DNA from 2 places in the Bradyrhizobium sp. UNPF46 genome. Region 2 is predicted to be linked to the other one. Evidence: predicted binding sites of a transcription regulator. Region 2 holds the regulator's gene; the other holds the start of a gene.

Region 1 (5,974 bases), on a different contig from region 2:
ACAACCACACCCAGGCGAGCTTGCGCGAGCTGGTCGAGACGCGGCTCGCAAAGGCGTGCGGCAACCGCATCAAGGCCCGCATCGTCTGGGAGCCCTCGAACTCCAACGTGTTCGTGACCAAACCCGGCCCGTTCACCGACCTCGCGGTCGCCGCGATCGAGGAGGTGACGGGCCGCAAGCCCGAGCTGTCGACATCAGGCGGCACCTCGGATGCGCGCTTCATCTCCAGCTATTGCCCAGTGATCGAGTTCGGCCTGGTCGGCCAGACCATGCATCAGGTCGACGAGCGGGTGCCGGTGGCCGATCTGGAGAAGCTGACGAAAGTGTATCGCGGGATCCTGACGCGGTATTTTGGGTGAGGGCTTATATTGCCAAACACTCCGCCGTCATGCCCGGGCTTGTCCCGGGCATCCACGTTTTCGGCGCTCCCGTTAAGCAAGGGCGTGGATGGCCGGGACAGGCCCGGCCATGACGATGTGGCAAGAGTTTGGCATGCCTCACTGGATAAAGGTGTCGTAGAGATCCTTCCATTCGGGATTGTCCCTCAGATCAGCCTGACCTTCCACGTGCGTGACCAGTGCTTGATGTTATGCTCTCGCTGGATTGCGGTTTGGATGTCCTCATAGCGTTCGAAATAGACGAGCAGCTTGACGCCGTACTTCTTGGTGAAGCCGGGCACGAGTCCGTTGCGATGCTCGTAGATGCGACGAACGATGTCGCTGGTCACACCGACATACAGAATGCCGTTGGGGGCGATCGCCAGGATGTAGACCCATCCACCATGCATAGTCGCATGTTGACGCACGTCGATGGCCGGGACAAGCCCGGCCATGACGGCTGTGGTGGCATCACGATCTAATAATCCACCTGCATCAGATACAGCCCCTCCGGCGGCGCCACGATGCCGCAGGCGGCGCGGTTGCGCGCATGCAGCGCCGCGGAGAGGTCGTCGGCGGTCCAGCGGCCCTCGCCGACCCAGACCAGCGAGCCCACCATCGAGCGCACCTGGCTGTGCAGGAATGAGCGCGCCGAGGTGACGATCGTGATCTCGCGGCCGTCACGGATCACGTCGAGCTGGTCGAGCGTCTTCTCCGGCGATTTGGCCTGGCACTCGGTGTCGCGAAACGTCGTAAAGTCGTGCTTGCCGAGCAGCCGCTGCGCGGCCGCATGCATCGCCTCGGCGTCGAGCTTGCGCGGCACGCGCCAGGCGTGGCCGATATCGAGCGCGAGATTGGCGCGGGTGTTGACGACGCGATAGCGGTAGTGGCGCTTCACGGCCGAGAAGCGCGCCTCGAAACTGTCGGGCACCACCTCAGCCTCCAGCACCGCGATCGGATGCGGGCGCAGATGTGCGTTGAGCCCGTCGCGAAACCGGCCAGGCGGAAACTGCTTGTCGACATCGACATGCGCGACCTGGCCGCGCGCGTGCACGCCGGCATCGGTGCGGCCGGCGCCATGCACCCGCAAATCCGCGCCGGTCATCGCCTTCACGGCGGCCTCCAGCGCGCCCTGCACCGAGGGCAGCGTATCCTGCACCTGCCAGCCGAAAAACGGCGCGCCGTCATATTCGATGGTGAGCTTGTAGCGGGGCATCGTGTCCAGCTTTGTCCGGCGTCATTGCCGGGCTTGACCCGGCAATCCATCGCCCAGAAAAGAGTTTTGTTAGAAGATGGATACGCGGGTCAAGCCCGCGTATGACGAGCCGGCTAGTTGAATCGCGCACCTGCCTTCACCGGTACGCCGCGCAAGAAGTCCGCGGCCTGCATCCGGCCCTTGCCCTCGCGCTGCAGCTCGATGATGCGGATGGCGCCCTCGCCGCAGGCGATCGTGAGCTGGTCGTCGAGCACCGCGCCCGGCTCCCCCGATCCCTTGGCCAGCTCGCAGCGCAGGATTTTCACACGCGCATTTTCCAGCTCGGCCCAGGCACCGGGGAACGGCGACAGGCCGTGGACGTGGCGCAGCACGGCGTGCGCCGACTTTGTCCAGTCGATCCGCGCCTCGGCCTTGTCGATCTTGGCGGCATAGGTGACGCCGTCCTCGCTCTGCTTCCTAAGCTGGAGCCCGCCGCGATCGAGCGCGGCCATCGCGCGCACCATCAGGTCGGCGCCGAGGCGGGAGAGGCGATCGTGCAGGTCGAGCGCCGTCATGTTGTCGGTGATTGCGAGGCGCTCGGCCATGGCGACGTCGCCGGTGTCGAGGCCGACATCCATCTTCATCACCATCACGCCGCTCTCGGCATCGCCTGCCATGATCGCGCGATTGATGGGGGCGGCGCCGCGCCAGCGCGGCAAGAGCGAAGCATGCAGATTGTAGCAGCCGAGTCTTGGCGCATCGAGGATCGCCTGCGGCAGGATCATGCCATAGGCGACGACGACGGCCGCATCGGCATCGAGCGCGCTGAACTCGTCGAGCGCTTCCTGGGTCTTCAGCGTCTTCGGCGTCAGCACGGGAATGCCGAGCTTTCGCGCGGCCTCCTCGACCGGGGTCGGCTGCAACTGCAGGCCGCGCCGCCCGCCCGGCTTCGGCGCGCGGGTGTAGACCGCGACGATCTCGTGGCCATGCGCAACGAGCTCGAGCAGCGTCGGCACGGAGAAATCGGGCGTGCCCATGAAGATGAGGCGAAGGGGCATGACAAGAACTCGGTACGTTCCCTCCCCCCTTGTGGGGGAGGGTTAGGGAGGGGGGGGGTGCCACACGACGCGCTCTGTCGGCGCAAGCGTTCGCGGCACTCACTCGATACGGATGACGGATAGACTTCCGCCTGGGCTACCCCTCTCCCCCGCCCTCCCCCACAAGGGGGGAGGGAGCGCAGCGGAGTACTGGGCAGCGTTCACACTAGCTCACTCCGCGCGCTTGGCGGCTTTCTCGAACTTCTTCATGACGCGGTCGCGCTTGAGCTTCGACAGATAGTCGACGAACAGCACGCCATTGAGATGGTCGATCTCGTGCTGGATGCAGGTGGCATAGAGGCCTTCGGCGTCCTCCTCGTGCACCTTGCCGTCGAGATCGGTGAAGCGCACGCGCACCTTCGCGGGGCGTTCGACCTCCTCGTAATATTCGGGGATCGACAGGCAACCTTCCTCGTAAGTGGAGAGCTCCTCGGACGAGGCTAGGATCTCGGGGTTGATGAAGACGCGCGGCAGCGGCTTGGTCTCGCCGTTCTCGTCGCGTTTGGCGAGGTCCATGGTGATCAGCCGCAGCGGCTGCGCGATCTGGATCGCAGCGAGGCCAATGCCGGGCGCGTCGTACATGGTCTCGAACATGTCGTCGGCAAGCTTGCGGATCTCGGCCGTGACCTTCTCGATCGGCTTGGAGACCAGACGCAGCTGCTTGTCGGGCAGGATGATGATTTCTCTGAGGGCCATGGCCGCGATTTAAGCCCCATGCCGGATGCGGTCAATGCGGGGCGGAACCCCGTTAACCCCTCGCTAACCATAAAACTTCGCATTTCGTTAACCATAAAAATTAACCGGGCATTCACCGGAAATGTTCGCTATTCGTTCGTGCGAACGGCCGAATCGGCTAGAAGGGCTGGCATGAACGAGATCATTTTCATGCTGGGCGACTGGCCGGTGCGCACGATCGATGCGCTGATCGGCTTCGGGGCGCTCGTCCTCATCCTCCTGGTGGCAATTGCGGTGGTGATCGCGCGCTCCGGGCGGCGCGGGGCGGAACTTGCGATGGCGCACGCAATCCGGGCCGACGAGCTCGAGGAGCGCCTCAGCGAGGTGCTGCGCGCCCAGAGCGAATCCTCAGGGAGGGTCGATGCCATGACCCAGGCGCTGGCGGGACGTCAGGCCGAGATGGCGCGGGCGGTCAACGAGCGGCTGGATTCGGTGACGCATCGCGTCGGCCAATCCATGGAGCACTCGACCCGCAACACCATGGAGAGCCTGCGCGCCCTGCACGAGCGGCTCGGCATCATCGACAGCGCGCACAAGAACCTCACCGACCTCACCACCCAGGTGACGACGTTGCGCGACGTGCTCGCCAACAAGCAGTCGCGCGGCGCCTTCGGCCAGGCGCGAATGGAGGCGATCGTCCAGGACGGTCTTCCAAAGGGCGCCTACGAATTCCAGTTCACGCTCTCGACCGGCAAGCGGCCGGATTGCGTCGTGTTCCTGCCGGACCAGCGTCCGCTCTGCATCGACGCGAAATTCCCGCTGGAAGCAATGACGGCGCTGCACGACGCCCGCAGCGACGAGGAGAAGCGCATCGCCACACAGCGGCTGCGCGGCGACGTGATGAAGCATGTCAGCGACATCGCCGAAAAATACCTCATCACCGGCGAGACCCAGGAGATGGCGCTGATGTTCGTGCCGTCGGAATCGGTCTACGCCGAAATCCATGACGGTTTCGACGACGTGATCCAGAAGGCCTACCGCGCCCGCGTCGTGCTGGTGTCGCCCTCGCTCTTGATGCTAGCGATCCAGGTGATGCAGCAGATCATGAAGGACGCGCGCATGCGCGATGCCGCCGACCAGATCCAGACCGAAGTGATCAAGCTCGGCGACGATCTGGGACGCCTCAGGGACCGCGTGGTCAAGCTGCAGAAACATTTCTCCGACGCGAACGAGGACGTCCGCCAGATCCTGATCTCCGCCGACAAGATCGAGAAGCGCGCGGGACGGATCGAGGAGCTCGATTTCAGCAAGAGCGATGCAGCCGAAGGGCCGAAGCTGGTGGCGGGCGCGGGCGAGCTGTTTCCGCGGAAGCTCCAGGCGGGGGAGTGACGCTGTGCCGTCATGGCCGGGCTTGTCCCGGCCATCCACGGACTTTTCAACGGCACCACGAACGTGGATGCCCGGGACAAGCCCGGGCATGACGGGATTTGTGGCAGAGGCATCACGGCCAGAATCTGCTAACACCGCCTCATGACAGCACCCGACGCCACCTCCGGAACTGCCGCCACCGAAACCCCTGCGACCTCATGGCGCGACAGCCTGGCCGTGTACCTGCAGCCGCGGGTGCTGATCGTGTTGTTCCTCGGCTTCTCGTCCGGCCTGCCGCTGGCGCTGTCGGGCTCGACGCTGCTGGTGTGGATGCGCGAGGCCGGTGTCGACCTCAAGACCATCGGGCTGTTCGCGCTGGTCGGCACGCCCTACACGCTGAAATTCCTGTGGGCACCGCTGGTGGACGCGCTGCATGTGCCGCTGTTCACCCGCGCGTTCGGGCGGCGGCGCGGCTGGCTTTTGTTCTCGCAATTGCTGCTGATCGTCGCGATCCTGCTGCTCGCGATGACCGACCCCGGCCGCTCGCCGTTCTACGTCGCGCTCGGTGCGCTGCTGGTGGCGACGATGTCGTCGACGCAGGACATCGTGGTCGACGCCTTCCGCGTCGAGAGCCTGCCCGAGAGCGAGCAGGCCGCCGGCATGGCCGCCTACGTCGCCGCCTACCGGATCGGCATGCTGGTCTCGACCGCGGGCGCGCTGTTCATCGTCTCCGGCTTCGAGAGCACAGGCATCACCCGCACCTCGGCGTGGATGTGGGGCTATGTGGTGATGGCGGCGATGGTGCTGATCGGCACGATCACGGCACTGGCCGCGACCGAGCCCGAGCAATCGGAGCGGGCCGATGCCGCGACACAGGCCGACAGCGCATTCACGCGCGTGCTGCACGCGGCGGTCGGCGCCTTCTCGGAATTCTTGACGCGCAAGGATGCCCTCGTCGCACTCGCCTTCGTCGTGCTGTTCAAGTTCACCGACGCGTTCTCCGGCACGATGACCGCGCCGTTCGTGATCGACCTCGGTTTTACCCGCAACGATTATGCGGCGATCGTGAAGGGCGTCGGCCTCGCCGCCACGCTGATCGGCGGCTTTGCCGGCGGCTTCGTGGCGCGGCGCTATCCGCTGGCGACATCGCTGTGGATCGGCGGCGTGGTGCAGGCACTGGCCAATCTGTCGTTTTCCTGGCTCGCAGTGGTCGGCACCAATCAATGGGCGCTGGCGTTCGCGATCTGCGCCGAGAATTTCAC
Region 2 (5,974 bases):
ACCTGGAAGACGGCGCGCATCGCGCACACGGTGCTCGCAAAACCGCTTTATTCGGTGTCCTTGGCGGGCTTCGTCGAGACGCGCGACATCCGTGAGCGCACCGACCGCTTCGTGCTGCGCGTCACCGCCATGGAGGCGCAGCGCAGCGACGTCAAGCTCGAACGCGTCCGCCTCTCCGTGCGCAAAGGCACCGCGCCCGAGGTCGGCAGTTTCGTGCAGCTCAAGGCACGGCTGATGCCGCCGCTCTCGCCGGTCCGCCCGGGCAGCTACGACTTCTCGCGCGACATGTTCTTTCAGGGCATCGGCGCCTCCGGCTTCGTGATGGGCGGGATCACGGCTTCCGTGCCGCCGGACGCCGGGGGCTTGCGGCTGCGCTACGCCGCCTTCATGCAGGGCCTGCGCGATGCGATCGACGCGCGCATCCGCGCAACGCTGGAAGGCGACAACCGCGCGATTGCAACGGCGCTGCTCACCGGGCGGCGCGATGCAATCTCCGCGCCCGTCAACGATGCCATGTTCATCTCGGGGCTCGGACACGTGCTCTCGATCTCCGGCTATCACATGGCGGTGGTCGCGGGCGTCGTGTTCTTCGCGGTGCGTGCGCTGCTGGCGCTGATCCCGGGCCTTGCCGTCGGCTTCGCCATCAAGAAATGGTCGGCGGCCGCAGCATTGGTTGCGGCCGCGTTCTATTTGCTGCTCTCGGGGGCGGAGGTGGCAACGCAGAGATCGTTCTTCATGACCGCCGTGGTGCTGATTGCCGTGATGGTCGATCGCCGCGCCATCACCTTCCGCACGCTGGCCGTGGCGGCGCTGATCGTGCTCGCGGTTGCGCCGGAGGCGCTGGTGCATCCGAGCTTCCAGATGTCTTTCGCCGCGACGCTGGGTCTCGTTGCGCTGGTGCAGATCGGCATGCCGAACCTGTTTGCCGCGCCCGATCATTCGGCGACCGCGCGCGTCGCGCTGTGGGGCGGCCGCGAGATCGCGATGCTGTTCCTGGCCTCGCTGATCGCAGGGCTTGCGACCACGCCCTATGCCGCTTTCCACTTCCACCGCGTCACGCCCTACGGCGTGCTCGCCAATCTCGGTGCGATGCCCGTGGTCTCGGCGCTGGTGATGCCGGCCGGGCTGCTCGGCCTGCTTGCGGCGCCCTTCGGACTCGACGGCGTGTTCTGGTGGCTGATGGGGATCGGCATCGACTGGATGGTCGCGGTGTCGCGCTGGGTGGCGGCATTGCCGGGCGCGGTCGGCCGCATCCCGGCGTTCGGCATCGCGCCGTTGATCGCAGCGAGCCTCGGCATCATCCTGATGGGCCTGTTGCGCACGCCCTTGCGCTGGTGCGGTGCCGTGGTGCTGCTGGCCTCCATCGCATGGGGCCTGTCGGTGCGGCAGCCCGATATCCTGATTGCCGGTGACGGCGCCAGCGTCGCCGTGCGAGGCGGGGATGGGCGCCTGCACCTGATCAGGACGGGCAAGGACAATTTTCTGCTGAAGGAGTGGCTCGCGGCCGACGCCGATCCGCGCGATGCCGGCAGCGCCTCGCTGGCTGTGGGCATATCGTGCGACGAGGCGGGTTGCGTCACGCCGCTCGCCGACGGGCGGCTGGTGGCGCTGGCCTTTCGCATCGACGCGTTGGTGGACGATTGCAGCCGCGCTGCCCTGGTGGTGAGCTCGCGGCCCGCGCCGACCGATTGTGCGGCGATGGTGGTGGACCGGCCGCGGCTGGTTCGTCAGGGCGCGCTGGCTCTGACGCGGCGCGGCGACGGCTTTTCGATTGAGGCGGTGAGGGCGAGGGGCACGAACCGGCCCTGGTCGCCGGCGGCCGCCGGCGATGGAGATCTCGAAGCAGGCCTCATGCCGCGGCCGGCGGTTCCGCGCAGCAAGGATGCGACCCCATCGGAGGCCGATGTTCAGGCCGAGGACTGAGCCCTGTCAGCCCGTCGGCAAGGGCGCGATGGGCGACCGGCTGTCGGCGATGATCTGCGGCTTGTGCTCGCGCTCGACGACCGGCTGCGTCACCGGCAGCTGCAGCACGGTTGCGCGCTGGCCTTCGACGAGCTGCGTCACCAGCACGTACTTGCCGTCAGGGAATTCGATCGCGTCATGATGACGATCGGGAATGTGCGGATCGATCTTGCCGAACTTGCCGACGCGGGAATTGACCGTGCGCGTCCAGATCCAGCGATTGTCGTAACGAACGTTGTCGGCGAAGGCGAGCTCCGTTCCCGGCAGCAGGCAGACCGCAACGGAGAGATCTGCTTCGGAGGCGAAGCCGCGCGTCGAGGTGCCGCGGAACGTTGTCGTGACGATCGTCTCGCCGACTTCAGCGGGGCGCGTCGCGACGGCATGCAGGCTGTAGTCACACATCGGGTTGCTCCTCATGCGAAGATGACGACCCGCACCTCACTTGGAGGCACAGGCCTCGGAGTGGAAGCACGCAACGCTCTGCTTGGTTGTAGGCAAATCTACGGCTGCAATCCGCGCGCCGCGATCACATTATCTTTCCCGACTCGCATGGGAACAATGCCGGCTTCCGTGCATTCTGCAGGCATGCGTTGCGGCGGTGTCCGGATATCGCCGGCGCGATTGCGGGGCTGCGATAGCAATGCGCATTTGCCCGCGCGCTGCCTCCTCGCAGCGAACGGCCCGACCAGCGAGCGGCTCGACGCTGATGCTGCGATCAGCGCCGGCGCGCTCCCTTCAGGACGATCTGGCGCATGGCGGTCGCCTCGGCCGCGATGCGACATCGTTTCGCGCGACCTGCCGCGGAGGTCGCCATGGAGGAGGGCCGGACAGTCTGCGCAGAACCAGAACGACCATCCAGCCGGGGCGGACCATCATCCGCTCCAATCTTCTTGATCGGCGCTGCCGACCGAAGGCGCGTAAACGGCGCCGGAGAATTCCGTATCGAGTTCTTACGGACTCAGTACTTCCGGTAAAGCCCGATCAGCTTGCCCTGAATCTTCACGCGGTTCGGTGGCAGGATACGCACCTCGTAGGCGGCATTGGCAGGTTCGAGTGCGATCGAAGCGCCGCGGCGGCGGAAGCGTTTGAGCGTGGCCTCCTCGTCGTCGATCAGAGCCACCACGATGTCGCCGGTATCGGCGCTCTCGTTACGCTGGATCAGCGCCATGTCGCCGTCGAGAATGCCGGCTTCGACCATGGAATCACCGCGCACTTCGAGCGCGTAGTGCTCGCCGGAGCCGAGCATGTCGGGCGGCACGCTGATGGTGTGGCTGCGGGTCTGCAACGCCTCGATCGGCGTGCCGGCCGCGATACGGCCCATCACGGGCACCGCCACGGGCCGCTCGCCCTCGTCCGCGGGCAAGCTGGAGCTCGCGCGGACCTTGCCGAGATTGCCCTCGATGACGCTCGGCGTGAAGCCGCGCCGGTTGCTGGCGGCAGCTTGCAGCTCCGGCAGCTTGATCACTTCGATGGCGCGGGCACGATTGGGCAGGCGGCGGATGAAGCCGCGCTCTTCGAGCGCGGTGATCAGGCGGTGGATGCCTGACTTCGAGCGCAAGTCGAGCGCATCCTTCATCTCGTCGAAAGAAGGCGGCACGCCGCTTTCCTTCAAACGTTCGCTGATGAACCGCAGAAGCTCGTATTGTTTGCGCGTTAACATCTCGACCAAAGTCCCCCGGTTGATGTCGTTCGATTCCGAGACGATGAATTCAGCGATAAGCCGCTACATCCTCGAAACAAATCATGAACGGACACTATATGTTCGATACATGTTCCGCAACTGCTTAATTTACCGTGAACGAAGCGAAACTCGCGGAATGCGTGTGCCACGCAGTTCAGGCGGGGAGCCGCAACACCTCGCAAGGGCTGCCGGCTTCGGCCTTCGGCGCAAACGGTGGGCGCACGAGAAGTACCTGTGCCGCAGCGAGATTCGCAAGCAGAGAGGAGTCCTGGTGGTTGACGGGAATGGCGATCTGCGCGCCGTCCTCGCGCGGCTCCAGGCGGGCGCGCAGATAATCCTCGCGCTGGTCGTTGGCGCCGAGATCGCGGCCGAGCACGGCGCGCTCGCGACGATGATGAATCACGGAGCGGCCCGACAGCGCGCGAATCAGGGGCACCATGAACAGGAAGGCGCACACGTAGGACGACACGGGATTGCCGGGCAGGCCGATCACGCGCATGGCGCCGAGCCGTCCGTGCATCATCGGCTTGCCGGGCCGAATCGCGATCTTCCAGAACGACATCGCGATGCCTTCGTCCCGAAGCGCCTGCTGAACCAGATCGTGGTCGCCGACCGACGCGCCGCCGGTCGTGATCAGGATGTCGGTACCGCTCTCGCGGGCGCGCCGGATTCCGGCGGAGGTGGCTGCAAGCGTATCGGCGGCGACGCCGAGGTCGATGGTTTCGGCGCCCTCGCTGCGGGCCAGCGCGTGCAGGGCGTAGCCGTTCGAATAGACGATCTGGCCGGGCCCGGGCGTTGTGCCTGGCCTCACCAGTTCATCGCCGGTGCCGAGGATCGCGACCTTCGGACGGCGGCAGACGGCAAGGAGCGGGTGATTCATCGCCGCGGCCAGCGCAAGATCGCGCTCCGTCAGGCGGGTTCCCTTGCGCAGGAGGATGTCACCCTCGCGGAAATCGACGCCGGCCGGGCGGATGTGCCGTCCGGTGATCGCGGCCTCCTTGATCGTGACGCTGTTGCCTTCCGCAACGGTGTCCTCCTGGATCACGACGGCGTCCGCCCCGTCGGGAACGACGCCGCCGGTGAAGATCCGCACGGCTTCGCCGGCGCCGACCAATCTGGCGAAGGGACGTCCCGCTGCGACCTCGCCGATCACCGTCAGCCTGGAATCGATCTTCGCGGCATCGGCCGCGCGTACGGCATAGCCGTCCATCGCCGACATGGCTTGCGGGGGCTGCGTGCGTCGCGCCGCGACGTCCTGCGCGAGCACGCGATGATAGGCTTCGTCGAGCGAAACCATCTGTTCGGGCAGCGGTTCGGCACCCGCCAGCACCGCAGCAAGGGCTTCGGAAACCGGCATCAAGGCCACGGCAAGACTCCTGCTGAGCACGGCGGTAATGGGCGGCGAGAGTTCTAGCCGAGTGCAGACGCAAGGCAAAGCAGCACCGGAGGATGATTTATCCTGCGTGATCTCCGCGGAGGAGGAAGCTCAACTCCGCCGGGGCATGATTCAGGAGCCGAGAGAGATCGGGAGGAGGGCGGCCATGGCCAGGACGAGAATGCCGAGCGCCATGGTCGGCATCGGTCAGCTTCCCGTCGGTCCGTCAGGAAGCGCGACGTCGGGCGCTTGGGGGCCTTGATCCTTGTCGGGGAGCGGATCGGCCTGCGACTTCAGGTCCGCGGCCTTGCTGATCAGCTTGGCGGAAAGGTCCGAATCCGAGGTGGTTCTTGCGAATTCGAGCAGGAGAGAGGCTTGCTTGGTGAGATAGGTTTTGCCCAGCACGTCGATCAGTCCGATGTAGAAGTCCCAACGGACTCATGAGTCCGAAGGGGGGCAAACCGTTCCCGGAACTCTGTACAAAAATGCACAAAGTGATCAGGTTCCAAATTTTCAGCAAGTTTAGTTCCGGCAAGCGTGCTCGCAACTGGCCTTCGGTGGCGTCGGGCTGGCTTTAGATGCCTAATGCCTTCAGGGCGTTCCCCACGTCGCGCGGCGACGTCACGTGCACTGCCGTCAATCCACGCGCCCGCGCTCCCTCAATGTTCTCGGCGAGATCGTCGAAGAACACGATGCGCTCCGCAGGCACGCCGATCGCGGCCACGACATGGTCGAAAGCCTCCGCGTCCGGTTTGCGCAAGCCGATACTGGACGACAGGTACAACTCTCGGAAATGGCCGAGCAGGTCGGCATATTCCCTCGAGAAATAGTCGACATGCGGCCGGTTGGTGTTGGAGAAGGCGTAGAGCGGCATCTGCTTGGCGGCACGCGGCAACAGCTCGGCGATGTCAGGCATCTCGCCGGCGAAGATCGCGTTCCAGCCCTCCAGGAACTGC

The links. Region 2 encodes LexA, which represses DNA repair genes until DNA is damaged. Its sites were predicted from a motif close to TGTTCNNNNTGTGTTCNG; they were not measured.
Region 1: the regulator LexA is predicted to act here: its motif matches at 3,488-3,505, upstream of UNPF46_RS28960 (DNA recombination protein RmuC).

What each region holds. Positions count from the first base shown of each region.
Region 1 covers NZ_LFJB01000082.1:451-6,424, reverse strand. The annotation lists gene dapE (succinyl-diaminopimelate desuccinylase) at 1-359, shown strand, start outside; partial or broken gene UNPF46_RS28980 (GIY-YIG nuclease family protein) at 498-832, opposite strand; gene truA (tRNA pseudouridine(38-40) synthase TruA) at 856-1,593, opposite strand; gene fmt (methionyl-tRNA formyltransferase) at 1,707-2,630, opposite strand; gene def (peptide deformylase) at 2,841-3,365, opposite strand; gene UNPF46_RS28960 (DNA recombination protein RmuC) at 3,537-4,733, shown strand; gene UNPF46_RS28955 (AmpG family muropeptide MFS transporter) at 4,875-5,974, shown strand, end outside.
Region 2 covers NZ_LFJB01000065.1:31,714-37,687, forward strand. The annotation lists gene UNPF46_RS24515 (ComEC/Rec2 family competence protein) at 1-1,923, shown strand, start outside; gene UNPF46_RS37650 (hypothetical protein) at 1,930-2,364, opposite strand; gene lexA (transcriptional repressor LexA) at 2,921-3,622, opposite strand; gene UNPF46_RS24530 (molybdopterin molybdotransferase MoeA) at 3,798-5,009, opposite strand; gene UNPF46_RS24535 (hypothetical protein) at 5,226-5,423, opposite strand; gene UNPF46_RS24540 (HAD family hydrolase) at 5,593-5,974, opposite strand, start outside.